Regions from separate parts of the Polaromonas potterensis genome, predicted to be linked through region 1. Evidence: riboswitches for the same ligand, from Rfam matches in the RefSeq annotation. Region 1 holds a riboswitch; the other holds the start of a gene.
The links. Region 1 has a riboswitch for glycine ahead of R6254_RS08365 (D-amino acid dehydrogenase). Riboswitches for the same ligand answer to the same signal wherever they lie in the genome.
Positions count from the first base shown of each region.

Region 1 (15,330 bases):
CCTTTCACCTGTGGATGCGTCCGGGGCTGGACGTGATGCAGCAGTTTGGCGGCCTGCACAAGTTTGAAAGCTGGCACAAACCCATACTCACCGACAGCGGCGGCTTCCAGGTCTGGTCGCTCGGCGAGATGCGTAAGATTTCCGAAGAAGGCGTGAAATTTGCCTCGCCGGTCAATGGCGACAAGCTGTTCCTGACACCCGAGATCTCGATGCAGATCCAGACCATTCTGAACAGCGACATCGTCATGCAGTTTGACGAATGCACGCCTTACGACACCAAGGGCCACATCACGACCGAGTCCGAGGCGCGCACCTCGATGGAGCTCAGCCTGCGCTGGGCCAAACGTTGCGTGGCCGAGTTTGAAAAGTTGAACAACCCCAACGCCTTGTTTGGCATTGTCCAGGGTGGCATGTTTGAGAACCTGCGCCAGGAGTCACTGGATGCGCTGGTGGAGCTGGACTTGCCCGGTTATGCGATTGGCGGCGTCAGTGTCGGCGAGCCCAAGGAAGAAATGCAGCGCATCATGGCGCACACGCCGCACCGCCTGCCAGCCAACAAACCGCGTTATTTGATGGGTGTGGGCACACCGGAAGACCTGGTCGAAGGTGTGGCGGCTGGCGTGGACATGTTCGACTGCGTGATGCCGACACGTAACGCGCGCAACGGCCACATGTTCACGCGTTTTGGCGACCTGAAAATCCGCAATGCCCGCTACAAGACCGAAGATGCGCCGGTTGACGCGACCTGCAGTTGCTACACCTGCAAAAACTTCTCGCGCGCCTACATGCACCACCTGGACCGCTGCGGCGAAATGTTAGGCCCCATGTTGTCCAGCATCCACAACCTGCACTACTACCTGAACCTGATGCAGGAAGTGCGTGATGCGTTGGATGCCGGGCAGTTTGGCGCCTTTGTGCTGCAGTTCCGCCAGGACAGGCAACGCGGCGTTTAGGTCTAGCCCCACAAAAAATCACCGACAAGGAAGTCCCCATGCAGTACCGCCGTCTTGGAACAAGCAACCTGAAGGTCTCCGCCCTGTGTCTGGGCACCATGATGTTCGGCCAGCAGACACCCGCGGACGAGGCGGCGCGTATCATGGCTTCCGCCCGCGAACACGGCATCAACTTCATAGATACGGCCGACGTCTACAACGAAGGCCGGGCCGAAACCCTGCTGGGCCAGTTGCTGGCGGGCCAGCGTGACCATTGGGTGCTGGCCAGCAAGTTGGGCAACCGCATGGGCCAGGATGTCAACGCAGGCCATTATTCGCGCCGCTGGCTGATACAGCAGACCGACGCCATCCTGGCGCGCCTTGGAACCGACTACCTGGACATCCTCTACCTGCACCGCGACTTCCACGATGAAAACCTCGAGGAAGCCGTGTCTGCGCTGGGCCATTTGATACGCGCCGGCAAAATTCGCAGTTTTGGTTTGTCCAATTTTCGCGGCTGGCGCATCGCTGAAATCATGCGCCTCTGCGAAAAAATCGGCGTGCCGCAACCGGTGGTCTGCCAGCCGTATTACAACCTGCTCAACCGCGGCCCGGAAGTCGAAATTCTGCCGGCCTGCGGCCACTACGGCCTGGGTGTTGTGCCCTACAGCCCGCTGGCGCGCGGTGTGCTCACCGGCAAATACCCGCCCGGCCAGCCGCCGGCCGAAGGCACACGGGCCGGCAGCGGCGACAAACGTATTCTGGAAACCGAATTCCGCGAAGAGTCGCTGCTGATCGCGCAAAAAATCAAGGCACGTTGCGACGCCAAGGGCTGGGTACCCGGCCAGTTCGCCGCCGCCTGGGTGCTGGCCAACCCCTTGGTCAGCTCGGTGATCGCCGGTCCGCGCCTGTTGTCACATCTGGAAGATGTTTACGGCGCGACCGACCTGGTGCTGGACCGCGAGGACGAAGCCTTTGTGAATGAACTGGTCATTCCCGGCCATGCGTCCAGCCATGGCTACAACGACCCGAGTTATCCCTTTTTCGGCCGGCCAGTGGGCTGATCAGCCGGGCGCGCCGGTCGGCACGGCCGGCTTGGGCGGCGCCTGGCGTTGGTCCCCCGGTGCGCCACAAGCGTGGCAAAACTTGGCAAATGCACTCTTGCGGGTGGTGCAGACAGCACAGTGGTCGTGCAGGCCAATGCCGCAATGCGGACAAAAATCAATCGCGGTGTTTTTCAAATCGACCGGGCGCTCGCAGCCCGGGCAGACACTTTTGGCCAGACGTGCCAGCGCGGTGTCGTAACTCAGCTCTTCACGCCGCTGCGCGTCGGGCAGTTGTTCGGCCAGGCGCTGCCGCTCCAGGTAGCGGTTCAGCGAGACGATGGCCTGCCGGCCCACCAGCACGGTCACGAGGATGCCGACCACGTAACGCACGTAGCCGCCGTAACTCGGCAAGTAAGGCACGAGTTCAACAAAGAAGGCGAACAGCGCAAAAAAGATAAAGCCCCAGACAAATGGCCAGTAAGTGCTTTTACGTTTTTTGGCAAACAGCCAGCCAGCGGCCACCAGCAAGGGCAAGGTGAGCGCCAGGCGGTACAAAAACACGCGTAATTCCTGCGCACGGCGGGCGCTCTCCCATTTGACTTGTGCCGCGCGCTCCAACTCATTGAGCTGATCGTGAGTGCGCACCGAACTCTGACTCGCGTCCAGCGCCTTTTGCTGCTGCGCCTCCAGCGCGGCCAGGGCCTGCCGCTCGGTCGCTTTCAGGCTGTCCAGCGCCCGGGTGCGCGCCAGCAACTCGGGGTCTTGTTCGGCCCGCTCGGTGGCGCGCCGTGTGGCCAGCCAGTTGTTAAAGGTTTCGCTGGCCGAACGTGTATTGGCCTGCGCCACCTTGAGTTTGAGTCTGGCCTGCTCCAGCGCCTCTTGCGCATCGCGGCCGTTGCGCTCCGCTGTTTTGAGCGTTTCGCGCAACTCCGATGCGGCCGGTTGCGCGATGAAGTCCTCCATCGACAGCGATTTTTCGACCTGCGGCAGGTCGCCCACCAGGGTACCGCCCAACCCGATCAAAAAGCCGGCAAACACCAGGGCCACCAGCCACAGGCCGCGCTGAAACCACTTTTCCGACAGTCGTAGAGTTTTGCTCATCAGGGCTCTTTCAAGGTTGGCGCAAAGTGACGGGTGCCGCGCCCAGACCGGTACGTTGCATCCACAGGAACACGGAATCCACGGTCACGGTTTCGATGCGGTCTGCAAACCGTTTTTCGTTGGGATGATCGTCGAAGGCCACATTGGCGGCGGTGGCACGCCCGCCCAAGCGGGTCAACGCCCGGATGTGGAGCGGCGTGGGCTCGTAAGCCTTGAACTGCAGCCAGGCCTGGGCCTGCTCGCGTGATTTGATTTGCGGCTCCATCGCCAGCGCCAGGGTTTCGATCGCCCACTGGTTGGACTGCTGGTATTTGCGGCCCCAGGCGTAACTGACGACGCTATAGGGCTTGTGGTTCAGGCTCAAGGCCCGGCCGTCCTGCGAAACATCCAGCAGCAGAGGCAGCAAACGCTCTTGCACCTCACGCGCCGGCACCACCCAAGCCGCTTCAAAGCGCCAGAGGTCATCCAGGAAAAATTCTCCCAAGCCCTGGCGGTAGACGGCAGAGTCCGCCGTGCCACATTGGTTGAGCTTGTGCAACACGCGCCAGACATGGCCATTTTTTCCATCCGGCGTGAGCTGGGGCTGCTTGTAGGCAAAACCCAGATGCGAGTAATACAGGCCGTATTTGCTCAAGTCCTGCCCGGCGCGCGCCAGCACCACCACTTGCTGGCCGCTGGCATCCAGCGCGGCCAGTGTGCGTGCGGCCAGGTTCAGGCTGCGTTCCACGGTTTGGGCCTGAGGCGGCTTCGCCTCCTCGCAAGAGCGCCCGGCATGTGCGGCCGGACCCACCAGCAGCAGCACCCAAGCCAGCAGGCCGGTGCGTCGCATGACGGCGCGGCAGGCAAGCTGCGCCCGGGTCATCCATGTGTTCATCAACATCCCTTTATTTACTTACTTAGTTGGTCAGGCGCTGGTTATGCAGCAAGGCGCGCCCCAGCTCATTGGGAATAAAGGCGATGGCCTGGCCCGCCGCCGACAGCACCACACCAGCCGTGATGGCACTGACCGTGACCGCTGTACCCACTGCCAACGAGGCCGTGCCCACCCCTTTGCCCACCATTTCCACGCTGGCCTTGGCGCCATCGGACACCCGTTCCAGCACATACACCGTGCCGCGCGCCGACACCTCCACCGTCTTCACGACCAGCACCGCGCCGGCGGCGGACAGCGCCAGGGGCACGGCGGCCAACTGGCCGGCGGCCGAACTGGCCACCACCGAGGCCAAAGGTACGGCCGACACGGCGCTCAAGGCCGACGCCTCGCTTTGCGCCTTGGCATCAAATGAGGCTCCAGCCCCCGCTACTGTTACGCAGACAGCTATCAATAATGCAGCAAATGACCTTTTCACGAAACTTTCCTTTTGAACGTTAAAACCGTTGGCGATGGGCAGCTTGAGGAATCGCATGGACATAAAACCCTTTGAAAAAGTGGAAGTACTGCCAATGTGCCCCGGCCGCGCCGCCAACAAGGCAAATAGAGATACAACGATTCAATAATGAACTGATCGTACCTTTATTTGATACTTTTCAGGCCTTGAGCAAGGCCATGACCCGGGCCCGCAAGGCCTCGGGCTGCACCTGCGCCGGCGGCATGGCGGCTCCGGCATTCAGGCCCACCCGGCTCAGCAAGCCGCGCCGGAAGGGCCGCACCATGGCTCCGCCCTGCTCGACCCGGCTAAAGAACGAGCCCCACAAATTGGTCAGCGCCATGGGCACCACCGGCACGGTCAGGCCGTCCCGTTCGGCGTTTTCCAGAATTTTCATGATGCCGCCCTTGAACTCTTGCAAGGTGCCGTCCCGGGTGATGCCGCCCTCCGGGAAGATGGCCAACAAATCCCCGTTGCGCAACACCTGGGCCGCCGCTTCAAACGCAGCGTCATAGGCCGCCGGGTCTTCGCCGCGCGGCGCCACCGGAATCGCCTTGGCCAGCCGGAACAACCAGCCCAGCACCGGCATTTTGAAAATGCGGTGGTCCATCAAAAAATAAATCGGCCGGGGGCTGGCGGCCATCAACAACACCGGGTCGACAAAACTCACGTGGTTGCAGGTCAACACGGCCGGCCCCTGGACGGGGATGTTGTCCTCGCCCCGGACCTTGAAGCGGTAGACACAACGCGAGGCGAACAAGGCGATAAACCGCAGCAGGTATTCAGGCACCAGCAGGAAGATGTACAAGGCCACCACGGCATTGGCCAGGCCAACCAGCAAAAATATCTGCGGGATCGTCATGCCAAGTTGCAGCAACACTCCCGCGATCACCGAGCTGGCGATCATGAACAGCGCGTTGAGAATATTGTTGGCCGCGATGATGCGGGCACGGTGCGTGGCTTGTGCACGCAGCTGGATCAGCGCGTACATGGGCACGCTGTACAGACCGGCGAACAGCGACAACAAGGTCAGGTCGGCGAGCACGCGCCAATGCGCCGACGCGGCGAGAAATTCCGTCAGGCTCAGCGCCGTGGCTGCGGGCGGCAGGCCGCGCGACGCAAAATACAGGTCCACCGCAAACACACTCATGCCAATGGCCCCCAGCGGCACCAGGCCGACTTCCACGTGGCGACGGCTCAGCATTTCGCACAGCAGCGAGCCGGTGCCGATACCAATGGAAAACACCACCAGCAACAAGGACGCGACCTGCTCGTTGCCATGCAACACTTCCTTGGCAAAACTCGGGAACTGGCTCAGGAACACCGCGCCGAAAAACCACATCCAGCTGATGCCCAGCAGGGAGCGGAAAACCACGATGTTCTCGTGGGCGAGCCGGAGATTGCGCACGGTCTCGGTGAACGGGTTCCAGTTGATCTTGAGCCCCGGATCGGTCGCCGGTGACACCGGAATATAGTGCGCGACCGCACGGCCCAACAGGGCCAGGCCGACACAGCTGAAACCCACATGGTGGGCGCCGATTTCGGGCACGGCGATGATCAGGCCGCCGGCGACATTGCCCAGCAAAATGGCCACAAAGGTGCCCATCTCCACCATGCCGTTGCCGCCCATGAGTTCGCGCTCGCCCAGGTGTTGCGGCAAATAGGCGAACTTGACCGGCCCGAACAAGGTGGAATGCAGGCCCATGAGGAAGGTGCAGCCCAGCAGGATAGTCACGTCGGCGCTGAAAAAGCCCCAGGCCGCCAGCGCCATGATCAGCATCTCCAAGCGCTTCACAAAAACAATCAACGTGCGTTTTTCGTACTTGTCGGCCAGTTGCCCGCTGGTGGCCGAAAACAGCAGAAAGGGCAGGATGAACAGCGCACCGATCACCAGCCCCGCCATCGCGGGCGGCAGCCAGCTGACTTGCAACTGGTAGGTCACCATCACGGTGAAAGCGAACTTGAACAGGTTGTCGTTGGCGGCGCCGGAAAACTGGGTCCAGAAAAACGGGGCAAAACGGCGCTGCTTGAGCAGCGCGAACTGGTTCGGGTGTTCGTTGGCAGACGGGGGGGGCACCGGTGCGGCGGGATCAACACTCATGACGGACTCCTCTTTTCAGTGCTTGCGCGGCAAGCTCTTGCGGCTGCCTGGATGGCCTGCCCGGTTGGCAGGTCAGTGCCCCGGATTCTGCCCTGATTTTTCCGGTTCCCTGGATCCTTGGTTTTTCGAAGATCAATGTCATGCGCAGCCCTTTCAAGGTGTGGGCGCAGTCTGCTCTCACCAACGCCCTCTGCACTTCGTTATCGATACAAGACCACGTCAGAGGACTTAAAGTATCGACCATCGATACCAAGGAGTTCTGATGAGCACAAGCGCTGACCTGGTGACTGCCTTGAAAAAGGAGCTCAAATCCGCCCAGATGACGTATGCCGATCTGGCGCGCGCACTCGGCATGGCCGAGTCCAGCGTCAAACGGATGTTGTCCCGGGGTGACATGCCGCTGTCGCGTGTGGACGCGATTTGCCGCGCCCTGAAACTGGACTTTGCTGATCTTGCGCGGCGGGTGGCCGATAGCCAACCCTTGCTGGCGGAACTCACCGAAGCGCAGGAAAAAGCCGTGGTGGCCGACAAGAAGCTGCTGCTGACCGCCATTTGTGTGTTGTCGCAATGGACGTTGGAGCAGATCACGGGCAGCTACCGCCTTACAGAGACGGAATGCATCAAATATTTCGCGCAACTCGACCGCATCGGCATCATCGAACTCAAGGCCCTGAACCGTTACCGGCTCAAACTCGCCAAAACTTTTCGCTGGCGGCCGCATGGCCCGGTGATGGATTATTTTCGCGACAACGCCTTGCTGGACTATTTTTCCGGCGGCTTCGACGGCAGCGGTGAAGGTCTGCTGCTGGTGCACGGCGCCATCAGCCGCGGCCTGGCACCTTCGTTTCTGGAACGTATGCAACGCGTGGCACAGGACTTTGCGCAGCAACACCAGGCCGACCAGAAACTGGCCGACAAGGACCGCGAAGGCTACACCTTGCTGCTGGCCATGCGCAGCTGGGAGTTCGAGGCATTTACGGCCTTGCGGCGTTAAACATTTTGACAAGCCGGCCCGGCTTCGGTGAGAATCGGGCTCTCATGCAGGAGAGTGGACGCCCCAGGCGTCCCACCGAAGGCGCAAACTCCCATACACGCTCAGGTCCCGTACTGCATGCTGAAAATAGCCGTCTGGAGAGCCTTTGCATCACCTTGATGCATCGCACCGAAGGAGCAAACCCGCAGCGCCCGCTGCGGCGTGAATCTCTCAGGTACCAAGGACAGGGGGAGCGGCAACCAACAGAACGACACCCGTTGTCGGCGTCAACACGCTATCCATTTGATAGCTAGATACGCCCATTCTGCTTGGACCCACTGTCTAAAAGGTTCTCAATATGCGCGTTATTGTTCTCGGCAGCGGCCTGCTCGGCGTCAGCTCGGCCTGGTATTTGTCCCAACTCGGCCATGAGGTCACCGTCATTGACCGGCAAACCTCGCCGGCGGCGGAAACCAGCCACGCCAACGGCGGGCAAATTTCGGTCAGCCACGCCGAACCCTGGGCCAACCCCAGCGCCCCGTTCAAGGTGCTCAAATGGCTGGGCAAGGAAGATGCACCGCTGCTGTTCCGCTTGCGGGCCGATACCCGGCAATGGGCCTGGGGCCTGCAATTCCTGCGCGAATGCACACCTGCCCGCACGCGCCACAACATCCGCCAGATCGTCCAGCTCGGCAGCTACAGCCGGGACATGCTGCAGCAGCTGCGGCGAGACACCGGCATAGACTACGACCAGCGCACGCAAGGCATTTTGCATTTCTACACCTCGCAGCAGGAGTTCGAAGGCGCGCTGGAGCCTTCGCGCCAGATGCGCGAGCTGGGCTGTGAGCGCCGGGTGATCTCGGCCGACGAAGCGGTGGCGATAGAGCCCGCGCTGGCCACCCTGCGCGGCCAACTCGCAGGCGCCACCTACACCGCCGAGGACGAATCGGGCGACGCCCGCAAATTCACGTTAGCCCTGGCCAAACTCTGCGAGGCGCGTGGCGTGCGCTTTTTGATGGGCCACCACATCACGCGCCTGCTCAAGACCGGTAACCAGATCACCGCGGTGGAGGCCACCGATCCACAAGGCCGCTACCTGCAACTGACCGCCGACAGTTATGTGCTGGCGGCCGGCAGTTTCAGCGCGGCGCTGGCCGAGCCCCTGGGCCTGAAGTTACCGATTTATCCGGCCAAGGGTTATTCGGTCACCTTGCCGGTGATAGAACCCACACGCGCTTACCAGGTGTCATTGACCGACGACGAGTTCAAGCTGGTGTTCAGCCGCTACACCACGCCGGGCAGCGACGGTGAGGCCGAAGACCGGCTGCGTATTGCCGGCACCGCCGAGTTCAACGGCTACGACCGCCAGCTCAATGCGGCCCGCTGCCAGGCGATTGTGCGGCGCGTGCAGCAACTTTTCCCCGGCGCAGCCGATGTGAACCGCGCGCAATTCTGGAGCGGCCTGCGTCCGGCCACGCCAAGCAATGTGCCCTTGATTGGCCAGAGTCGCATCAGCAACCTGTTCCTGAATACCGGCCACGGCACCCTGGGCTGGACACACGCCTGCGGTTCGGGCAAGGCGCTGGCCGATATCGTGAGCGGCCGCAGGCCCGAGCTTGATTTTGCGTTCCAGGGCGCTGTGCCCAAACGCTCGCCGGGGGCTGCTGGCCGTTCTCAGGCGCCCGTGGTGAACACCGTCAAGACGCCGGTGTAACCATAAAGCTGGTGGCGGGCAATCTCGCCGCCGGCAAAAAAACCCACCAGCGGCACATCGCCCAGCGCACGCCGCACAATCTGCAGCTCGGCGCTGGACGCACCGAAGTGTGGTCCGCCACGCCCCGAGCAACTGACATATATCGCGCCGGCGATACGCCGGGCCGGGTGCGGCGCTGCGTCGGCGTGTAAACCGCTGAGGGCGCTGGCGACGTCGAGGCTGACTTCTTCGGGCTCCAGCTCTTCGCGGATTTCGGCACAGACACGCACCAGGTCGGCGCGCGCCGCCTCGGCGTTGCGTTCGCAAAAAGCCAGCTTCATGCCCAGGCTGGGCACGTCGGCAATCGCGATGCCGCTGCGCGCCGGGTCCAGGCCGATGATGTGGCGCACCACCACGTCGGCGCCAAACTGGCCGGGCCGCTGCACGCGGCCGTCTTGCAAGGCGGCGTCGGCGCTGCGCAGGCCGACCAGGGTGGTGCGTACCTTCTCCAGCGCATCACGCGGCTTGTCCAGCGAGACGCCGAGGTCGGCCAGCATCACGTCCAGCGCGCTCTCGCCGTCCAGCGCCGTGACCACATTGGCGTCGCAGGCGGTGATGTCATGTTCGCCGGAAATCGGCTGGCAGCCCTGGGTCACACGCGACATCAAGGCCGCGCCTTGGGCAAACGCCACACCGCTCAGGCCGCCGCTGAAGACCCCGCCGGCAGCGCCCTGCCCCTTGACATTGCCGTTGCCGCTGAGTGCGAACTGCACCGCGTTGCTGCGGCTGGACGCCAGCCCGCCAAACACATAACCACTGCCGGTGCGCTGGGCCATCTCGTCTATCAGCTCGGCCACATCGGGCGTGCTGGCGTCGGCATGCACCAGCGCGGTATACGCCTTGAAATGGGTGGCGCTGGCCGGCGGCAAAGGCGAGACACCGGAAAAGACGCGGTACTGGTCGCTGGGCAGGCCGCACAACATCACCGCCAGCGCCGGTTCGTCGAAATATTCAACGTTGTTGGACGCGATGCCTATGCCCACCGTGCCGGCCCAGTCCGTGATCTCGGGCAACTCGCCGCCCAGAAAATCCAGGATCTCCTGCGCCTGCGCGGCGTAGTGGTCGGTGATGTAAAGCAAACCCAAGGTGGGCGCACTCGCATACGCCGGCAAGGCCATGTGGGCACGCAGCTGGGCCAGCACGAGACCAGCCGCCATGCGCCATTGCGGATGGGTGGCGTGGCCGTAGGGGAAAAGTTTCATGGAGTCCCGAGAGGAAAATCAGCGCGCCGTTTTAGGCGCCGTCTTGCGCGCGGTTTTACGCGCTGCGGTTTTGGGTTTGGCTTTGGCTCGGGTCGTGGTGGACGCAGCCGGTGCAGGCCAGGCCTGCGCGCCGCGCAGCGCGGTGTTCATGGCCGAACGTGCGCCCTGGGCCATGGTTTTGCCCGCCGAATCGGCCATGCCTCTGGCCATGTCCTTGGCCATGCCGGTCGCGCCTTTTACGGCGTCTTTCGCCAGGCCGGTGGCCATGTTTTTGGTGGCGCTCATGGCGGTTTTTTTGGCCGCGTCCTGCATGGCCGTGGTCGCGATGTTCTGGAACTGCTGCGTCAGCGCGCCCCACCACTGCATCGGGTCCACCACCCCAGGGGCCGCTGCGTCGGCTTTGCCAGCTTTGGTTTTGGCCTTGCCCGGCTCGGCGTCGGGGGCCGGGGTCTCCAGGCCCGAGAAGGACTTGGCTTTGTCGGCAACCTTTTGCACGCTGCCAGCCACCGTGTCGGCGACCTTGAGCTTGAAGGCATTGGCGACGTCACCCATGTTGAAGTTCATGCCCTTGAGCGTGGCCAGGGTCATCTTCTGCACTTCCAGCGCCTGGATGGTGGCTTTCAGCGCCATGGCGTTCTGGTCCAGCCAGAACTGCACGGCCTTGAGTTCTTCGATACGTTTGTCCAGTTCTTCGACATTCAGCGTGGGCGCGACCCAGTTGCCCAGATTGGGCAGCTGCGGGATGTTTTGCGCGGCGCTGCCGGCAGCCTGTTTGGCCAGGTTTTGCAAAAAATCAAACCCGGGGACCAGCTTGCCAAACCCGGCAAAAGAAGGGTTGTCTGCGTCACTCATGGTGTCTCCTGGTAGGTATAAAAGGCGGCCTCAACAGTGAACGAGCGCTGAACTCAGGCGCGTCGCACGCTTGGCCTCATTGTGCAGGGTCGGAGCAACACGTCAACCCGTTTTTGCAAAGGCAACACCGGGCGTGCAGGCAGCCCGTCGCTCATAACACGGCCAGCCCAACGGCGCTTGCTTATAAGGAAATAATGCCTGCAACCCTTATATGACGGGCGCAAGCAGCTACTTATTTAGGAGCGACCAGTCAGACTTTCGGACCATAACTGGGCGGACGGCGCTCGCGCAGGCTGGCCACACCTTCGCGCACATCCGGCCCGGCAAAGCCCATGAACTCCAGCGCCAGCGAAGCGTCAAACGCCGGCCCGGCCTGGCGCAGCCAGTTGTTCAGCGCGTATTTGGTCCAGCTGATGGCGCTTTGCGAGCCCTTGGCCAGGCGGTCCGCCACCTCGTAGGCCTTGGGCAGCAGATCCTCGTCATTCACCGCCAGCGAGACCAGGCCAATCCGTTCGGCCTCTTCGCCGCTGATGGGCTCGCAAAGCATCAGGTAATACTTGGCCTTGGCCATGCCACACAGCAGCGGCCAGACGATGGCGGCGTGGTCACCGGCGGCCACACCCAGGCGCGTGTGGCCGTCCACAATCTTCGCGCTTTTGGCGGCGATCGAAATGTCCGCCAGCAAGCCGGCCACCAGCCCGGCACCTACCGCCGGACCGTGCAGGGCGCTGACAATCGGCTTGTCGCAGTTGATCACGTTGTAGACCAGGTCGCGCGCTTCCTTCCAGACCCGGGTGCGGGTGGCAAAGTCGTCGGCCATGTCCTGCACCAGGGCCAGGTCGCCGCCGCCGGAAAACCCCAGGCCTTCGCCGCGCAAGACCGCGCAACGCACCGAGTCGTCGCTGCCCACGTCGCGCCAGATTTGGGCCAGTTCGCGGTGGCCGTCATGGCCGGCGGTCGGCAGCTTGCCGTTGGCGGCTTTCATCTGGATATCGAGCACGCAGCCCAGGCCGTTCATCAAGGAACCGCGGCGGGTGATGGCAAGGGTGGTGTAAGTGTTGTAGTCGGGGTTCATGCCGGCCATCATGCCCCGGCCAGGCACGCGCGGGAATCAGGGATCGCCCTGCCGGGCTGACCTTTGATAAGCTTGAGGCATGAAAAGCCTGTTTCACTTTGCCTTCAACGTCACCGACCTGGACCAAGCCCGCCGTTTTTACGGCGATGTGCTGGGTTGCACCGAGGGACGCAGCACGGACACCTGGGTCGATTTCGACTTCATGGGCCACCAGCTGTCCCTGCACCTGGGCCAGCCCTTCAAAACCGAACGCACCGGCCATGTCGGCGACATCCTGGTGCCCATGCCGCATTTCGGGCTGGTCCTGGCGCTGCCGGACTGGCAGGCCATGGCCGAGCGCCTGCTGGCCGCCAAGACCGACTTCCTGTTCGCACCGCAAGTGCGTTTTGAAGGCCAGCCGGGCGAGCAGTGGACCATGTTTTTCTGCGACCCCTTTGGCAACCCGCTGGAGATCAAGGGCTTTCGGGATCTAGCGGCGGTCTACGCCGCCTGAAGCCCCGGCCCCGCTGGCCTGTTTTATTCGGCCGGGACGGCTTCCACGATCTGCTGATTAATCGCGCCAAACAGCGGCCCGCCATCCAGGCCCTTCATTTCAATCCGTATGGTGTCGCCGTATTTCATGAAGGCTGTGGAAGGTTTGCCGTCCTGGATGGTTTCGATCGCGCGTTTTTCGGCGATACAGCTGTAACCCTTGGGCCATTCGGTCTTGCCCTTGACCTCAACGCCCTTGTTGCTGACCGTGCCGGAGCCGACGATGGAGCCGGCACGCACATTGCGGGTTTTGCAGATATGGGCGATCAGCTGGCCGAAGTGAAACGTCATCTCGGGGCCGGCGTCACACATGCCGACCTTGCGGCCGTTCCAGGTGCTTTGCATGGTCAGGTTGAGACGGCCCTTGTCCCAGGCCGCGCCGAGTTCGTCCAGCGTCACGGCGACCGGGCTGAAGGCCGTGGCCGGCTTGCTCTGGAAAAAGCCGAAACCCTTGGCCAGCTCGCCGGGGATCAGGTTGCGCAGGCTCACGTCGTTGGCCAGCATCACCAGGCGTATGCCTTCCAGCGCCTGTGCCGGTGTGCTGCTCATGGACACGTCGCCAGTGATGACCGCCACCTCGGCTTCAAAGTCGATGCCGTAGTCCTCGCTGGGGCAGACCACGTCGTCACAGGGGCCAATGAAGTCGTCGCTGCCGCCCTGGTACATCAGCGGGTCGCTGTAGAAGCTGCTGGGCACCTCGGAGTCACGCGCTTTGCGCACCAGCTCCACGTGATTGATGTAGGCCGAACCGTCGGCCCACTGGTAGGCACGTGGCAGCGGCGCCATACATTGCGCCGGGTCAAAAGGAAAGGCGTGGCGGGCCTTGCCGTTGTTCAGGGTGTCGGACAGGTCTTGCAATTGCGGCGCCAGGAAGTTCCAGTCGTCCAGCACCTGCTGCAATTTGCTCGCAATGCCCGTCGCATAATGAGCCGTCGTCAGGTCGCGCGAGACAACCACCAGTTGGCCGTCACGTGAACCGTCTTTGTATGTCGCGAGTTTCATCAGTTTCTTTCTGGTTAGAGGGCGGATGGATCAGGCTGACCACACATTGCGCCGACTGGCCGCGACCCCGCACTGGAGTTACGATAAGTGAAATCAGTTTACCTAAATGTAATTTTAAATTTTAGTCGAATTCCATGACAGAGCGCAAAACATCTCCAGAAGACGACTCCCCGCCTGACAGCTCGCCCGCCCAGCGCGCCGGCATCCAGTCGGTGGAAGTCGGCTTCAGTTTGCTGCAGGTCTTGGGCGCCTCGCCCGGGCCGCTGATGTTGCGCGACCTGGCCTCGGCGGCCGGCATGAGCGCGGCCAAGGCCCACCGCTACCTGGTCAGTTTCCAGCGCCTGGAGCTGGTGACCCAAGACGCGGGCACCACGCGGTATGACCTGGGCCCGGCTGCCCTGAAGCTGGGCCTGGCCTCGCTGTCGCGGCTGGACAGCGTGAAACTGGCGCGCCAGCGCATGGGGCCGCTGATGGAGCAGATCGGCCAGACCCTGGCGCTGGCCGTGTGGGGCAACCAGGGTCCAACCATCGTGCATTGGGAAGAGTCGCCGCAGGCCGTGACCGTCAATTTGCGCCTGGGCGATGTGATGCCCCTGCTGTCTTCGGCCACCGGCCTGTGTTTTTCGGCGTTCATGGCCCTGCCGCCGGGCCAGCGCGGCGACAGCCACACGAAAAACAGCCACCACCTGCAGGACCGTTTGTCCCCCCTGCTCAAGGACGAGTTGGCCCGCACGCACAAACTGGCGCGCAAGGATGTGCCCACCACCATGACCGAAGTCACCGCCCTGCTGGACGAGGTGCGGCGCCGCGGCCTGGCCCGCGTGGTCGACACCTTGCTGCCGGGTGTGGCCGGCTTTTGCGCCCCGGTGTTTGACGCCGACGGCCACCTCGCCCTGGGCATCGTGTCCATGGGCTCGGTCGCCACCTTCGATACCGCCTGGGACGGCGCCGTGGCCAAGCCGCTGGTGCAGGCGGCGCGCCAGCTCAGCAGCGACCTGGGCTACGCCGCCCCATGAACACCGGTACGGCGCTGCCGCCGCGCCGCCTGATCGTGCTGACAGCCATTGTGGTGCTGGTCCATGTCCTGATCCTGCAAGCCGCGCCATCGCAATGGGGCATGGCCGCCGACCCGGGCAAAAACCAGCGCCCCTTCATCACCCGCACGATTGACATCAAGCCGGCGCCCGTTGTGGCCGCCGCCGCGCCGATGCGCCCACCCATCGCTCGCCGCAGCGCCCCCAAATCACAACCAAACAAGGCCCCAGCCATTGATACATATACGCAAGCAGCTACTGAATCCATAGCGACGCCGGATCCCGGCAACACACAGGCGGCGTCCGAAGCCGCTACCGTGGCCGCCGCAGAGCCGACGCCCGCGCCACCCGCAACCGCCGA
Region 1 covers NZ_JAWQLX010000003.1:473,242-488,571, forward strand. Annotated here, with positions in the region: gene tgt (tRNA guanosine(34) transglycosylase Tgt) at 1-953, shown strand, start outside; gene R6254_RS08335 (aldo/keto reductase) at 992-1,996, shown strand; gene R6254_RS08340 (serine endopeptidase) at 1,997-3,079, opposite strand; gene R6254_RS08345 (DUF2145 domain-containing protein) at 3,090-3,953, opposite strand; gene R6254_RS08350 (hypothetical protein) at 3,976-4,428, opposite strand; gene R6254_RS08355 (MFS transporter) at 4,607-6,547, opposite strand; gene R6254_RS08360 (helix-turn-helix domain-containing protein) at 6,810-7,541, shown strand; glycine riboswitch at 7,579-7,667, shown strand; gene R6254_RS08365 (D-amino acid dehydrogenase) at 7,879-9,234, shown strand; gene R6254_RS08370 (FIST signal transduction protein) at 9,195-10,475, opposite strand; gene R6254_RS08375 (PhaM family polyhydroxyalkanoate granule multifunctional regulatory protein) at 10,494-11,327, opposite strand; gene R6254_RS08380 (enoyl-CoA hydratase/isomerase family protein) at 11,578-12,402, opposite strand; gene R6254_RS08385 (VOC family protein) at 12,482-12,895, shown strand; gene R6254_RS08390 (fumarylacetoacetate hydrolase family protein) at 12,919-13,935, opposite strand; gene R6254_RS08395 (IclR family transcriptional regulator) at 14,070-14,951, shown strand; gene R6254_RS08400 (DUF3108 domain-containing protein) at 14,948-15,330, shown strand, end outside.

Region 2 (15,330 bases), on a different contig from region 1:
ATCATTCACTTTGACGTCCAAAGGTTTTTCGCCATTCGCTAGGGCTGACTTGGTTTCTGTTCTTGAAGTGTTGGCGCAGTGACGTTGGCGTTTTAAACCCTACGAGATCCGCGATGGACTCCACTGGTAGCGTCGTACTTTCCAGCAGTTCCCTCGTGCGTTGCAATCGTTCGTTGATGAGCCACTCCATGAATGACATGCCTGTTGCCTTGCTGAAGTGACGTGTAAAAGTTCTGCGACTCATGGCTGCACGTTGCGCCAGGTCGTCCACCGAATGTGTTTGATTCAGGTGTTCACGCAGATAGTCCATCATCTGGTTGATCCTGGCGTCTTGCGTGGATGGAGCAATAGGCTGTTCAATAAACTGAGCCTGCCCCCCCTTCTCGGTGAGGCGGTACCACCATCATCCGGGCCACTTTGTTGGCCGTTTTTTGGCCGTAGAACTTGCGCACGATGTAGAGACAACAGTCCAAGCTCGCCCCTGTGCCGGCAGATGGCAGCGTGGAAGCAATGAGAATACGAATGGCCTATTGAGGCAATACTTCCCAAAGGGTATCGACATCTCTGGGTACTCGCAGGCACAGCTCAATGCGGTTGCTCGACGGCTCAACGAACGCCCCAGGATGACACTAAACTACGAAACGCCTGCTGAACGATTCAGCCAACTTGTTGCATCGACCGGTTGAATCCGCCGTCTAAAGCGGTCTTCGTATAGTTCCATTGGAATCAACTGGAAAACCTTTTTTGGTTTCTCTGAGTCATCCTGGCCACGCCTGACCCTATCATTGCCAGAAATAATCATGCAATCGAAAAGAAGGAGACAACACCATGAGCACACGTTACCCAGCCCCCGACATCAACGACCTGCCCGAGGACATCAAGGCCAAACTGCTGGAGGTGCAGGAAAAAGCCGGTTTTGTGCCGAATGTGTTTCTGGCCCTGGCGCGCCGGCCGGCCGAGTGGCGTGCGTTTTTTGCTTATCACGATGCCTTGATGCTGCGCGAAGAGTCCGGCCTGAGCAAAGGCGATCGCGAGATGATTGTCACGACCACCAGCGCCGCCAACAAATGCCTGTATTGCGTGGTGGCACACGGCGCGATTTTGCGGATTTATGAAAAAAAACCACTGGTGGCCGACCAGGTGGCGGTGAACTACCGCAAAGCCGACATCACGCCGCGCCAGCGCGCCATGCTGGACTTTGCGATGAAGGTGTGCCAGAAATCGGACGAGGTCGAGGACGCCGATTTTGCGGCCTTGCATGCCCACGGTTTCAACGACGAAGACATCTGGGACATCGCCGCGATCACGGCTTTTTTCGGCCTGTCGAATCGCATTGCCAGCTTCTCCAACATGTTGCCCAATCCGGAGTTTTACCTGATGGGCCGTGTGCCCAAGCAGAAGTAAGCCAGGCTCTGCGTCAAGGAGCGGCCAGCAGTCGCTCCTGATTTAATAGCTGCTTGCGCCCGCCGCAAAAGGGCTGAAGGCCTATTTCATGCTCAACTGACGATGTCGCGCATCCAGTCCGGCAAGGTGGCGGCTTTCTGGGTCGGAAAGTCCACCCAGATGGTGGTGCCGCCACCAGCGGCGTAAATCACACCGGGCTGGTCGCCACGTTCCATCGTGCCCCAGGTTTCAAACGTGGTGCGGCCGGGGTCGCTGACATACATCTTCAGCAACACATCGCCCGGGTACTCAAGCTGCTTGTAGAAATTGCAAAACGCATTGACGATCACCGGCCCCTGGCCTTTCGGGTCGGGCAGGCAGCCGATGGAGTACATCCAGTCGATACGCGCCGTCTCCAGATAACGGAAATAACTGGCATTGTTGACGTGGCCCATGGCGTCCATGTCGCCCCAACGAATCGGCAGGCGTGTTTCAAAAACCAGTTTTTTGTTCTCGGGGATGTCGATTTTCATGAGTTGAATTTTTCAGCGATGAGCCCGGATGGAGGCGAGGATGCCGCCTGTGAACAACACACAGGCGGCCAGTTGGGCCGGCGTGGGCCAGTGGCCGTCCCAGGCGAAAGAATACAGCAGCGCAAACATGGTTTCGCTGACGATCAGCTGCCCGCACAAGCTGGCGCTGAGCCGCTGGCTGGCGATGGTCCACAAGATGGTGGCCAGCCAGGCCGAGCCAAAACCCGTGGCCATGCAGAGCAGAACAAAGGCCGCGCTGTCATCCTGCGCGACCAGCGTGTGGACGTCAGAGCCCGCCGCCAGCCACATGACCAGGGCGCCCAGGCCGGTGGCCACCCCCAGCCAATTGGCCCAGTCGGTGGCGTTGACGTCGGGGTGGCGCTTGAGCCAGGCCGAGTTGAGAATGGCAAACGCCGTCCAGCTCAGCATGGAGACGGTGACCAGTGCCATGCCGCGCCAGTAATGCCCGCCGCCATCCGCTGCACCGCTGTGCGTGGCGCCCATCATGAGCAGCAGCCCGGCCAGCGTCAGCCCCAAACCCGGCAATAACGCGCCCCAACGCAAATGCCGCGGTTTGCCCAGCAGCATGATCCAGACCGGAATGGTGCCTATGACCAGGCTGGGCACTTCGGTGCCCGCGTCGCGGATGGCCATCGCCAGCAGCAGGTAGTAACCGCTAAAGCCCAGCACACTCATGCCCAAGGCCGTCAGCGCCTGGCGCGCCGTGGGCAGGCGGGACCGGCGTTTACCGGCCAGCCGGCTCAGCAACATGACCGCCGCGGCCAACAGTCCATAGGCGACATACCGCCCCGCCGTCAAATCCACCGACGAATAACCCGTGACCATGCGCGGCGCCACAAACACCAGGCCCCACAAGGCCCCCGCCGCCAGGCCGGCCAGAATACCCGTCAGCACCTCATGACCGCCACACGCCAAGCTGAAACAGCCCTTGTGGAGGGCTGCGAAGTGCGCGAAGCGGCAAGCGTGAGGGCCATATCTTCAGACGCCGAAGCCGTCATCAGCAGCAATGACCGCACCGTTGATGAAATGGCTCTGGCCGCTGGCCAACATCACCAGCAAAGCGTCCAGGTCCTCGGGTTTGCCCACACGTTTGCGCGGCAGCATCTGCACCAGCTTTTGCCCCTGCTCGGTGTCCCAGTGGTGGTGGTTGATTTCGGTGTCGATATATCCCGGGCAAATCGCGTTGACGTTGATGCCAAACCGGCCCCACTCCAGCGCCATGGCCTTGGTCATCTGCACCACGGCGGCCTTGCTCATGCAATACACGCCGATTTGCGGCAACACCCGCAGGCCGGCCATCGAAGCGATGTTGATGATGCGGCCACCGGCAAACGTGCCGGGCGCTGTGCCGCGTGCGCGCGCCAGCATGCGTTTACCGACCTCTTGCGCCACAAAAAAAACACCCTTGACATTGGTGTTGAAAATGAAATCGTAGTCTTCTTCGTCCACTTCCTGAATCCGCTGGGTGGTGCTGACACCCGAGTTGTTGACCAGGATGTCGATGGGCCCGACCTCGGTTTCGGCATGCGCAACAGCAGCCTTGATGCTTAGGGTGTCCGTCACATCCAGCAAAACCACATGGGCGTGGCCACCTTCGGCCTCGATCTGCGCGCGCAAGTCCTTGAGCCTGTCCAGCCTGCGGCTGGCCAGCACCACCGCGGCACCGGCACGGCTCAGTGTTTTCGCAAACTGCGCACCCAGGCCGCCGGAAGCGCCTGTCACCAGCGCGACGCGCCCCGCCAAATCCATGCTGTAGGCCATAACAGACTCCTGTTGGTAAAAATGGGCGGCCGTTTTTTCCTGCGTACATTAGCAGAATAAAATCAGCCGCCACACCGGCAATCGTTCCGCAATTCATTATCAGCGAGCCCCACTATGAACAACCAAGAGATACTGGCCCAGTTCGGCCCCCGCGAAGCCATGGAATACGACGTGGTCGTGGTCGGCGGCGGCCCTGGCGGACTGGCCAGCGCCATTCGCCTGAAACAACTGGCCGCTGAAAAAGGCACGGAGATCTCGGTGGTGGTGCTGGAAAAAGGCTCGGAGCCCGGCGCACATATCCTGTCCGGCGCCGTGATGGACCCACGCGCCATCACCGAACTGCTCCCCAACTGGAAAGAACTGGGCGCCCCGCTGAACCAGCCGGTCACCAGCGACGAAGTGTTATTCCTCAGCGAAACCGGCGCGACCAAAACGCCCAACTTCCTGGTGCCCGACTGCTTTCACAACGAAGGCAATTACGTCATCAGCCTGGGCAATGTGGTTCGCTGGCTGGCGCAGCAGGCCGAGAATCTTGGCGTTGAAATTTTCCCCGGCTTTGCCGCGGCCGAAGTGCTTTACAACGACGACGGCTCCGTCAAAGGTGTGGCCACCGGCAACCTCGGTGTTGGCAAAGATGGCGAGCCGACCGAGAACTTCCAGCTCGGCATGGAGTTGCATGGCAAATACACGGTGTTTGCCGAAGGCGCACGCGGCCACCTGGGTCGCCAGCTGATTGCCAAGTTCAAACTCGACGAAGGCAAGGACCCGCAAGCTTATGCACTGGGCGTGAAAGAACTCTGGGAAATCGACCCGACCAAACACAAACCCGGCCTGGTCGTACACACCGCCGGCTGGCCCATGGACAGCCAGACCTATGGCGGCGGCTTTATGTACCACCTGGAAGACAACAAGGTCACGCTGGGTTTTGTGACCGGGCTGGACTACAGCAACCCCTACCTCAGCCCGTTTGAAGAAATGCAGCGCTGGAAAACCCACCCCAGCATCAAAAAATACCTGGAAGGCGGCAAACGCATCAGTTACGGCGCACGCGCCATCACGGCGGGTGGTGCCCTGAGCCTGCCCAAAACCGTGTTCCCCGGCGGCGCCCTGGTGGGCTGTGAAGCCGGCTACCTCAACGCCAGCCGCATCAAGGGCAGCCACGCCGCCATCAAGACCGGCATGCTGGCCGCAGACGCCGCTTACGCCGCGGTGACCGCTGGCCGCCAGCACGACGAACTCAGCGCCTACCCCGAGGCTTATGCCAAAAGCTGGCTGGCGCAGGAGTTGAACCAGTCGCGCAACTTCAAGGCCTGGTTCAAGAAGGGGGTCTACATGGGCTCCTTCATGACCGGCATCGAGCAGTGGCTGCTGCCCAAGTTGGGCATCAAGAGCCCGCCGTGGACCATTCACCGCACCCAGCCGGACCACGCCATGCTCAAGCCCGCGGCTGAGTGCACGCCCATCGTCTATCCCAAGCCCGACAACAAGATCACCTTTGACCGCCTCAGCTCGGTGTTCGTCTCCAACACCAACCACGAAGAGCAGCAGCCGGCACACCTGACGCTGAAAGACGCGAGCGTGCCGGTCAACATCAATCTGGCGAAATACGCGGGTCCCGAAAGCCGTTACTGTCCGGCCGGCGTCTATGAGTTTGTGAAGAACGAAGACAACAGCGATCGCCTGCAGATCAACGCCCAGAACTGTGTGCATTGCAAGACCTGCGACATCAAGGACCCGACCCAGAACATCGTCTGGGTCACGCCCGAAGGCGGCGGCGGCCCGAACTACAGCGGGATGTAAGTCATCGCGAACCCGCCGGCGGCAAGTGCTGCCGGCGGGTTCGCGTTTTCCCTGCATCGCTTGATTTTTCCCGCCGTGCAGGCAGGCTTTGCGCTATAACGGTCGCCAGACTCAACAGGAAACCCCTGTGCGCATGGCAAAGCTGTATCAACGTAAATGGCTGCTGATTCGCTTGCCTGTCGTTCTGGCGGCGCTTGCGGCAGCCGCCTACCTGTGGGTTCAGGTCTGGCCCATGCCGCCCGATCGGATAAGCATCACCACGGCGGCCACCGACGGCGCCTATTACCTCCACGCGCAACGTTACGCCGAAAAGTTTGCACAACACGGCGTCACCCTGGACATACAAAGCTCCGCCGGCTCGCAGCAAAACCTGGAGCGTCTGCGGCGTCCCGATGCCGTCAGCGACCTGGCGTTTATCCAGGGCGGCTTTGGCTACCTGGGCACATCCTTCGAAGGCCGGGACCGCAGCCGCGTGCAGACCTTGGCCAATGTCGATGTCGAACCGGTGTGGATTTTCGCCAAGAACCGGGAGATTGAGTCGCTCAGCCAGTTGCAAGGCCTGCGCCTGGCGATAGGGCCGGAAGGCAGCGGCCACCGCCGGGTCGCACTCAAACTGCTTGAGCAAGCCCGGATGAGCGACAGCGACCTGACACTGTCGGCCCTGAGCGGCAACGCCGCGGTTCAGGCCATGCGACAAGGCACGATTGATGCGGCCTTGATGGTGGCCGCACCCGAGTCCGCCGCCTTGCAAAACATGCTCAGTGTGCCGGGGATCCGCATCGCCAACCTGAAAAAAACCTCGGCCATCACCGAACGCAATCCCTACCTGGAGTCACGCCTGCTGGCACAAGGCACCTTGGACACCCGGCTGCCGCCCCGTGACCACACGCTGCTGACCACCTTGACCAGCCTGGTGGCGCGCGAAGACCTGCATCCGGCCCTGCAGCGGCTGGCCGTGGCCGTGGCCACTGAAGTGCATGCCGGCAACGGCCTGTTCCACAGGACTGGCGACTTTCCCGCACTGCGGCGCATCGACTTCCCGATCTCCGAACAGGCCAGACCCACATTGGCCCACGGCTTGCCGCTGCTGGAAGGTCTGCTGCCCTTCTGGTGGGCCCAGTTGGCAGAGCGATTGCTGCTGATCGGCCTGCCTCTGGCCTTGCTGGCGCTGGGCCTGATGCGCCTGATTCCGGCCTATCTGCGCTGGTTGCTCGAAAGCCGCGTGAACCGCTGGTATGGCGAGCTGAAGTTTATTGAAAACGATTTGTCGCAGTCGAAGCCAACGGGCCTGGAATTGAGCAAGTTCCTGCTGCGCCTGAACAGCATCGACAAAACCTTGCTGGCTTTTGCCACGCCCAAAGATTTGATCGCGCGCTGCTACACCTTGCACCAGCACATCGAGTTTGTCCGGCAAAGGTTGTACCGGATGCGCGGCCGATGAAACTTTTGCTGCTCTACCGCCGGCGCTGGGGGCTGTTTTACCTGCCGGTGTTGCTGCTGGCCCTGGCCGTGGTGTGGTGGTCGGCCACGGTCTGGAAAACGTTGCCGCCGGCCAAGGCCGTGATCGCCGGGGGCTCGCCGCAAGGCAGCTACGCCCAACTGGCCCAGCGTTATGCCGAACAGCTGGAGCGCCTCGGGCTCGCCGTCGAGATTGTTTATTCCGACCGGCAAAAAGGCTCGCTGGAGCGTTTGCTCACACGCGGCGATGTGGCCGACATCGGTTTTGCGCATGGCCTCTACGCCAGCACCGGTGTGCCTGTGCAGGCCCTGGCGGTGGTCGGCCAGGAGCCGGTCTGGATTTTCACCAACCTTCCAGGGCTCACGTCACTGTCACAAGCCAAGGGTCTCAAGGTGGCCGCCGGCGCCAGCAACACCTCGTCCTTCAGCGCGGCCAAGGCCTTGCTGGCCCATGCCGGGTTGCGCGACACCGACGTGCAATTTTCCAGCGCCTCAGGGCTAGATGCAGCCAATGCGCTGTTGGACGGAAAAATCGATATTCTTTTTGAGGCGGCCGGGGACAATGCGCAAGCCATCCAGTTGCTACACCAGAAAAACACGGTTCATTTGTTAGGTGTGGAACGTGCCGGCGCCCTGGCGGCGCAAGATCCCCGGTTGCAGTCCATCCTGCTGCCGCAAGGTGCGATAGAACTGCGCGGCGACGTGCCAACACGCGACCTGATCCTGATGGGTTTGCAAACCCATCTTCTGGTGCGGCCCGACATGCACCCGGCCTTGCAGCGAGCGCTGCTGGATGCCGCGCTTGAAATCCATCAATTTCCCAGCTTTTTGCAGCGCCACGGGCAATTCCCCAGCTTTAGAGGCAGCGACTTCCCGCTGTCTCCAGAAGCCCGTGCCTACAGCCTGGGCAGCCGTCCCTGGCTGGAGCTGTTGCTGCCCTACGGCCTGGCACAAGGGGCAGAATTGATCCTGTACGCCCTGCTTCCCGTGCTGGCGTTGACCTTCTTGGTCCTGGCCTGGATTCCGCGCCTGTTTGACTGGCGCATCAGTGCCGCGATGCAAAATTTTTACGGCGAGCTGAAGTTTCTTGAAACCGAGATGGAGAGCACGGCCAGCAACAACCCGATCGCACTGCGCCGGCTGCTCGCAAAACTCGACCACATCGAAAAACAGGTCACCCAGCTAGATTTGCCGGCCGAATATTCCGAGCGCTGGTACACCTTGCGCGAACACCTGGCCGCGGCCAGGGAAAAGTTGCTGAAACTCCGGGCACGCTAGACTTTGCATCAACCGCGCACGCCACGGCCCCCGTTCCTACATCGTGAAAGTTTAAAAAGCATGAACATTGTCATCACCGGCGGCGCCGGATTTCTGGGCGTACGCCTGGCCCGCGCACTGCTCCAGAAAAACTCACTCGCCTTGGCCGGCGGCGCGGCCCAGACCATCCGTCGCCTCACCCTGGTTGATCGCGCAGCGCCGCCAGCCGATCTGCTGGCCGACAGCCGGGTACAAGTCCTGGAAGGGGATTTGAATGCCCTGCTCGCATCGTCGCCCGTCATCGCCGACGGCACGGACCTGGTTTTTCATCTGGCCGCAGCGGTCAGCGGTGAGTGCGAAGCCGACTTCGACCTCGGCATGCGCAGCAACATCGACGCCACACGCGCGCTGCTGCAAGCCTGCCGCCAACTGAAGCGTGCGCCCACCGTGGTTTTTGCGAGTTCACTGGCGGTGTTCGGCAACTCGCCCGAGCAGCCGCTGCCCGCGGTGATCACCGACACCACCTTGCCGACGCCGCAAAACAGCTACGGCATCCAGAAATTTATTGGCGAACAACTGGTGGCCGACTATGCGCGCAAAGGGTTTATCCGCGGCCGCAATGTGCGCCTGATGACCGTCAGCGTGCGGCCCGGCAAACCCAATGGCGCAGCCTCCAGCTTTTTGAGCGGGATGATCCGCGAGCCGCTGGCAGGTATTCGTGCTGCATGTCCGGTGCCACCGGAAACACCCGTGGCCCTGTCATCTCCCAGCCGCACCATTCGTGGCCTGATTCGCGCGGCCGAAGCCAGTGATGCCGACTGGGGCGCACGCACGGCCATCAACCTGCCGGCGCTGAAAACCACCGCAGGCGAGATGGCCGCCGCGCTGGAACGCGTGGCCGGCCCAGCGGTCACGGCCCTGATCGACTGGACGCCCGACGCGGCAATTGCCAACATCGTCACCAGTTGGCCGGCCCACATCGATGCCGCCCGTGCGCGTCAGTTGGGCCTGCTGCCGGATGCCAATTTCGACGCCATCATTGCGGAGTACTTAGGCGAAAACCCCGACACCAGCCGGCCCCAGCAACAGTAATAATGCAAAGTGCACTTACGGTCTGGTCCACGCTGCGGCCGGTTTTCCTCATCCTCCCGGAGACTCCATGAAACTCAGCAAACTCATCATCGGCCTGTCCATCGCCATCGGTTTTGTGGCCAGCGCCACGGCGCAGACCACCATGAGAATCAGTATCTCGACGGCACAGAACTCGCATCAAGGCGTGGCGATTGATACCTTTGCCAAGGAAGTGGAAAAACGCACCGGCGGCCGCTACAAGGTCCAGACCTTTTACAACGGCGCCCTGGGCGGCGAACGTGAGTCGATTGAGGCGGTGCAACTGGGCACCCAGGAGCTGGCTTTCAGCTCGACCGGCCCCATCCCCAACTTTGTGCCTGAAACCAAAATCCTCGACGTGCCATTCCTGTTTCGCGACAAGGCCCATGCACGTGCCGTGCTGGACGGCCCCATCGGCCAGGAGATGTTGACCAAGTTCGACGCCAAGGGTTTCAAGGCGCTGGCCTGGGCCGAAAATGGTTTTCGCCACATGACCAACAGCAAGCGTGACGTGAAAGAGCCCGGCGATCTCAAAGGCTTGAAGATGCGTACCATGGAAAACCCGGTGCATATTGCCGCCTACAAGGGGTTTGGCATCATCACCACCCCCATGGCTTTCCCGGAGGTGTTCACCGCCTTGCAACAAGGCACGGTGGATGGCCAGGAAAACCCGTTGTCAGTCATCATCTCGGCCAAGTTTGACCAGGTGCAAAAACACCTGTCGCTGACCGGCCACGTTTATTCACCCTGCATTTTTGTGATGAACAAAGCCTCGTTTGACAAACTCAGCGCGGCCGACAAACAGGCCTTCCTCGATGCCGCCAAAGAAGGCGCCAAGGTCAATCGAGCCCGCGTTGACGAGGACGATGCCAAAGGTGTGGCCGACTTGCGCGCCAAAGGCATGACCGTGATCGACACCCTGGACAAAGCCAAGTTCGTCGCCGCCCTGGCGCCGGTCAATGCCGAGTTTGAAAAGCAGTTTGGCAAGGCCAACATCGACAAGATCCGCAGCGTCAAATAAACGCTACGGTTTTGATAGCTATCTGCGCCCGCAGTCATTGGACTGGCGGGCGTTTTTATTCTCAATCGGGCGAGACATCATGAAGCAGGCTTTTTTAAGGTTCGAGCGCTGGAGCACCGGTCTGGCCATGGTCGGTGCGTGCGTCATGCTGGCGATCGCATCGACGCTGGGCATGTTCCAGATCATCACGCGGTTTGTGCTGGAGCAGCCGGCCGAGTGGACCGAAATCCTGATCCGTCTGAGCCTGATCTGGATGGTGTTTCTCGGCATCCCCGCCGCCTTCCGCCAAGGCGCCATGGTCAGCGTGGATGTGTTGTACCGCTGGAGCCCGCCCAAGATCAAACGTGTGCTGGACTGGCTGGTCTGTCTGGCCGCGCTGACCCTGATCGCCGTCATCATCTGGTGGGGCTGGGACTATTCCCTGCGCGGCCGTGTGCAGTCCATGGCCGGGCTGGAGTCCATCTCGATGTTCTGGGGTTATGTGGCCATGCCGGTCGGTGGCCTGTTCTGCGTCATCGGCATCATCGGCAACCTGATTGATCCCCAGCGCCAGGAACTGGAAACCGCCACATGAGCCACGCTACAAACAACGCAAATCGCCCCATATCTGGCGCCGTATTTTTCAAGGGAATCGCACAATGACCGCTGTCATGTTGACCACCATGATCGTGTGTTTCGCACTGACCATTTCCGTGGCTGTCTCCATCGGCCTGGCGGCCGTTTTTGGCATCCAGGCCAGCAACGCCAACATGCTGATCTCGGTGAAGGAAATGTTCTCCGCGATCAACAAATTCCCGCTGGCCGCCATTCCGTTTTTTATCCTGGCCGGCAACCTGATGGAAACCGGCGGCATTTCGCGCCGGCTGGTGGAGTTTGCCAAAAGTATCGTCGGCGGCGTTCAGGGCGGCCTGCCCATGACCTGCGTGTTGACCTGTATGATTTTTGCGGCGGTCTCGGGCTCCTCGGTGGCCACCACCTTTGCCGTCGGTGCCATCCTGATCCCCGCGCTGATCAAACACGGCTACCCGACCAGCTACGCCGCCGCCCTGCAGGCGACCAGCGCCGAACTGGGTGTGATCATTCCGCCGTCCATTCCCATGATTCTGTACGGTGTCAGCGCTGAAGTCTCGATCGGCGAGTTGTTCATCGCCGGTGTTGGCCCGGGCATTTTTATCAGCGTGGCCCTGATGGCCTTTGTCTACGTGTATTGCAAGCTCAAAGGCTGGGGCAAAAACGACGGCGACGGCCGCCTGAGTTTTGGCAAAGCCACCTGGCAGGCCGGCTGGGCCTTGTTGATGCCTGTCATCATTCTGGGCGGCATTTACGGCGGCATCTTCACACCAACCGAAGCGGCGGCCGTGGCCGTGTTTTACGCGCTGGTTGTCGGCGTGGTGATTTACCGCGAGATCAGCCTGCCGAACCTGGTGCAGGTCTTGCGCAAATCCGTGATTTCCAGTGCCGTGATCATGTTCATCATTGCCAACGCGGGCCTGTTTGCCTTTCTGATCACCCGCGCCGGTGTGCCCGACGCCATAGGCCGCTGGCTGCAAGAAGTGCTGCAGTCGCCAGCGCTGTTCCTGCTCGGGGTAAACGCCGCCCTGTTCATCATCGGCATGTTCATCGAAACCAGCGCCGCCATCATTGTGCTGGCGCCCATCCTGGCGCCGGTGGCCATGCATTTCGGTATTGACCCGGTGCATTTCGGCATGGTGATGGTGGTCAACCTCGCACTGGGCATGATCACGCCGCCGTTCGGGGTGAACCTGTTTGCGGCCTGCACGGTGGCGCGTATTTCACTGGACCGCATCGTCACCCACCTGATTCCGTTTGTGCTCGTGATCCTCGGCTGTCTCATGGTGATCACCTACTTCCCGGCACTCTCGCTGACCTTGCGCGATCTGGTCTATTCCAAATAGCGCCCCCACGGTCGCTCACTGCGTGTAGCTCCCTGCCCCCCGAGGGGGCAGCTGCGCCTGCGGGCCGGCTAAGCCGGACCCGCGCCCTACTTGATGATACGGACCCAACGGTCGCAGTATTCCGTTCCTCCTGCGCCTGTCCAGAGGTGTACGCACCCAAGGCTTGGGCTACACTTACCCGGTCAGGAGAGAGTTTTCACATGAAAACCGCCGAAGGCGCATGCATCCCCTTTATGGTGTGCTGAACGCTCAGGCAAAAGGACTGGCAACCGTTGTTTGGCATGTATTTTCCGGACAACGTTCCCTACTGGAGAGAGGCTGCCTTCAAGGCATCCCACCGAAGGAGCAAACCTGTATCGCCAGGTGAATCTCTCAGGTAAAGCGGACAGCAGGGGCAGCCCATGATTTTTCATGGATAACGCTTTGCCCCGGAGAACGCCTATGTCCGCTACCGATTCCACTCTGCTGAAAACACCGCTGCATGCGCTGCATGTAGAACTTGGCGCACGCCTGGTGCCGTTCGCCGCTTACGCCATGCCGGTGCAATACCCGGCCGGCCTGATGGCCGAGCACCACCACACCCGTACCGCCGCCAGCCTGTTTGATGTGTCGCACATGGGCCAGTTGCGCCTGGTCGGACCGGACGCGGCCGCCGCGCTGGAGACCTTGATGCCGGTCGATGTGCTCGATCTGGCGGTCGGCAAGCAGCGTTACGGCCTCTTGCTCAATGACGAGGGCGGCATCATTGACGACCTGATGTTTTTCAACCGCGACTACGCGAACAGCGGCGATCCGAGCGTCGCCGGGCCGCCCCAAGACGCGAGAGCCCCCCTGGGGGGCAGGGAGCCACACGCAGTGGGCGACCGTGGGGGCGACATTTTCATCATCGTCAACGGCGCCTGCAAGGTCGGCGACATTGCACATATCCAGGCCAAGATCGGCAGCCGCTGCGAGGTCATCCCCCTGCCCGACCTGGCGCTGCTGGCACTGCAGGGCCCGCAGGCCGTCACCGCACTGGCCCGCCTCGCCCCCGGTGTTGAAAAACTCGTCTTCATGACCGGCGGTCATTTCAAGATCGCGGGGTGCGACTGTTTCCTCACGCGCAGCGGCTACACCGGCGAAGACGGTTTTGAAATCTCGGTACCGGCGGCGCAGGCCGAAACACTGGCCAGAGCCCTGCTCGCCCAACCCGAAGTCAAACCTGCCGGTCTGGGCGCGCGCAACTCACTGCGCCTGGAAGCCGGCTTGTGCCTGTACGGCAACGACCTCGACACCAGCACCACGCCGGTGGAAGCCGGCCTGAACTGGGCGATCCAGAAAGTGCGGCGCAGCGGCGGTGCACGCGCCGGTGGTTTCCCGGGCGCAGACAAAGTACTGGCGCAACTGGCAAACCCCGCGAGTCTGACACGCAAACGGGTCGGCCTGATCGCGCTGGAACGTGTGCCGGTGCGTGAACACACCGAGTTGCAAAATACCGACGGCCAGCACATTGGTGAAGTCAGCAGCGGCCTGCTGGGGCCGACAATCGACCAGCCGATCGCCATGGCTTATGTGGCGCCCGCGTACACCACGCTGGGCACACGTGTCAACGCCATCGTGCGCGGCAAAGCCGTCGCCATGGAAGTGGCGGCCATGCCTTTTGTTCCCAACCGCTATTTCCGCGGCTGATTCCAGCCGCATCTAACAACATTAATGAATGGAGAAAACCATGATCAAGTACACCGAAGACCACGAATGGCTCAGCGTGACCGGCGACATCGCCACCGTCGGCATCACCGTCCATGCGCAAGACGCATTGGGTGACGTGGTGTTTGTAGACCTGCCTGCCGTCGGCAGCACGTTTGCGCAAAAAGCCATTGCCGGCGTGGTGGAGTCGGTCAAGGCCGCTGCCGATGTCTACATGCCGATCAGCGGCGACATCACCGAAGTCAACGAAGCCTTGCGCGACGACCCCTCGCTGGCCAACAGCGACCCGCTGGGTGCCGGCTGGTTCTTCAAGGTCAAGCTGTCGGATGCCAAGCAGCTGGACGCGCTGCTGGACGAAGCGGCTTACGCTGCGTTTGCCAAAGACGCATAAATATCCGCCCCCACGCTTGTCGCTTCGCGTACTACGCTGCCCCCCGAGGGGGCTAATTTTTCTAGGGGCGACCCGTCGAAAAATTGCCCCCGTCCCATTCAATGGAAAGAATCCCCATGTTGATGTCAACCGCCAAGCCGCTGGGCGAGCTTGAAAATCCTGCTGAGTTTATCGCCCGCCACATCGGCATCGAAGCGGAGGACGAAGTCCATATGCTCAAGGTGGTGGGCTCCAGCTCGCGCCGCGAGTTGATCGACGGGATTGTGCCGCGCTCCATCGCGCGCCAAAGCGTCATGGCGATTCCGGCGCCGGTGACCGAGGCCGCCGCGCTCAAGCAGCTCAAGGCGATTGCCGCCAAAAACCAGGTCTTCAAAAACTTTATCGGCCAGGGTTATTACGGCACCTATACACCTGGCGTGATTCTGCGCAACGTGCTGGAAAACCCCGCCTGGTACACCGCTTACACGCCTTACCAGGCCGAAATTTCGCAGGGCCGCATGGAGGCGCTGGTCAACTTCCAGACTATGGTCTGCGACCTGACCGGCATGCCGATTGCCAACGCGTCCATGCTCGACGAAGCCACCGCCGCCGCCGAAGCCATGACCCTGGCCAAACGCAGCGTCAAAAGCAAAAGCAATGTCTTCCTGGTGGCGGGCGACTGCCACCCGCAGACGATTGAAGTGATCCAGACCCGCGCCAAACCGCTGGGCATTGAGGTCAAGGTCAGCACCGCCTCCAGCACCCTGCCCATGATGATGGCCGAGGGCAACTACTTTGGCGTGCTGGCGCAGTACCCGGCCACCACCGGCAGCATCCATGACCTGCGGCCGCTGGCGGGCCATGCCCATGCCGATGGCGCCGCCCTGTGTGTGGCCGCCGACCTGCTGGCACTGACCCTGCTCACACCGCCTGGCGAATGGGACGCCGACATCGTGCTGGGCACCACCCAGCGTTTTGGCATGCCCATGGGCAACGGCGGCCCGCACGCGGCTT
Region 2 covers NZ_JAWQLX010000011.1:39,639-54,968, forward strand. Annotated here, with positions in the region: gene R6254_RS18310 (helix-turn-helix domain-containing protein) at 2-313, opposite strand; partial or broken gene R6254_RS18315 (transposase) at 492-686, shown strand; gene R6254_RS18320 (peroxidase-related enzyme) at 829-1,404, shown strand; gene R6254_RS18325 (acyl-CoA thioesterase) at 1,497-1,916, opposite strand; gene R6254_RS18330 (DMT family transporter) at 1,929-2,831, opposite strand; gene R6254_RS18335 (SDR family oxidoreductase) at 2,916-3,698, opposite strand; gene R6254_RS18340 (electron transfer flavoprotein-ubiquinone oxidoreductase) at 3,813-5,498, shown strand; gene R6254_RS18345 (TAXI family TRAP transporter solute-binding subunit) at 5,632-6,939, shown strand; gene R6254_RS18350 (TAXI family TRAP transporter solute-binding subunit) at 6,936-8,234, shown strand; gene denD (D-erythronate dehydrogenase) at 8,295-9,305, shown strand; gene R6254_RS18360 (TRAP transporter substrate-binding protein) at 9,373-10,344, shown strand; gene R6254_RS18365 (TRAP transporter small permease) at 10,424-10,918, shown strand; gene R6254_RS18370 (TRAP transporter large permease) at 10,983-12,260, shown strand; glycine riboswitch at 12,434-12,535, shown strand; glycine riboswitch at 12,558-12,659, shown strand; gene gcvT (glycine cleavage system aminomethyltransferase GcvT) at 12,702-13,928, shown strand; gene gcvH (glycine cleavage system protein GcvH) at 13,969-14,337, shown strand; gene gcvP (aminomethyl-transferring glycine dehydrogenase) at 14,454-15,330, shown strand, end outside.
Region 2: linked by a shared signal. The riboswitch ahead of gcvT (glycine cleavage system aminomethyltransferase GcvT) and the one ahead of R6254_RS08365 (D-amino acid dehydrogenase) in region 1 are both predicted to bind glycine.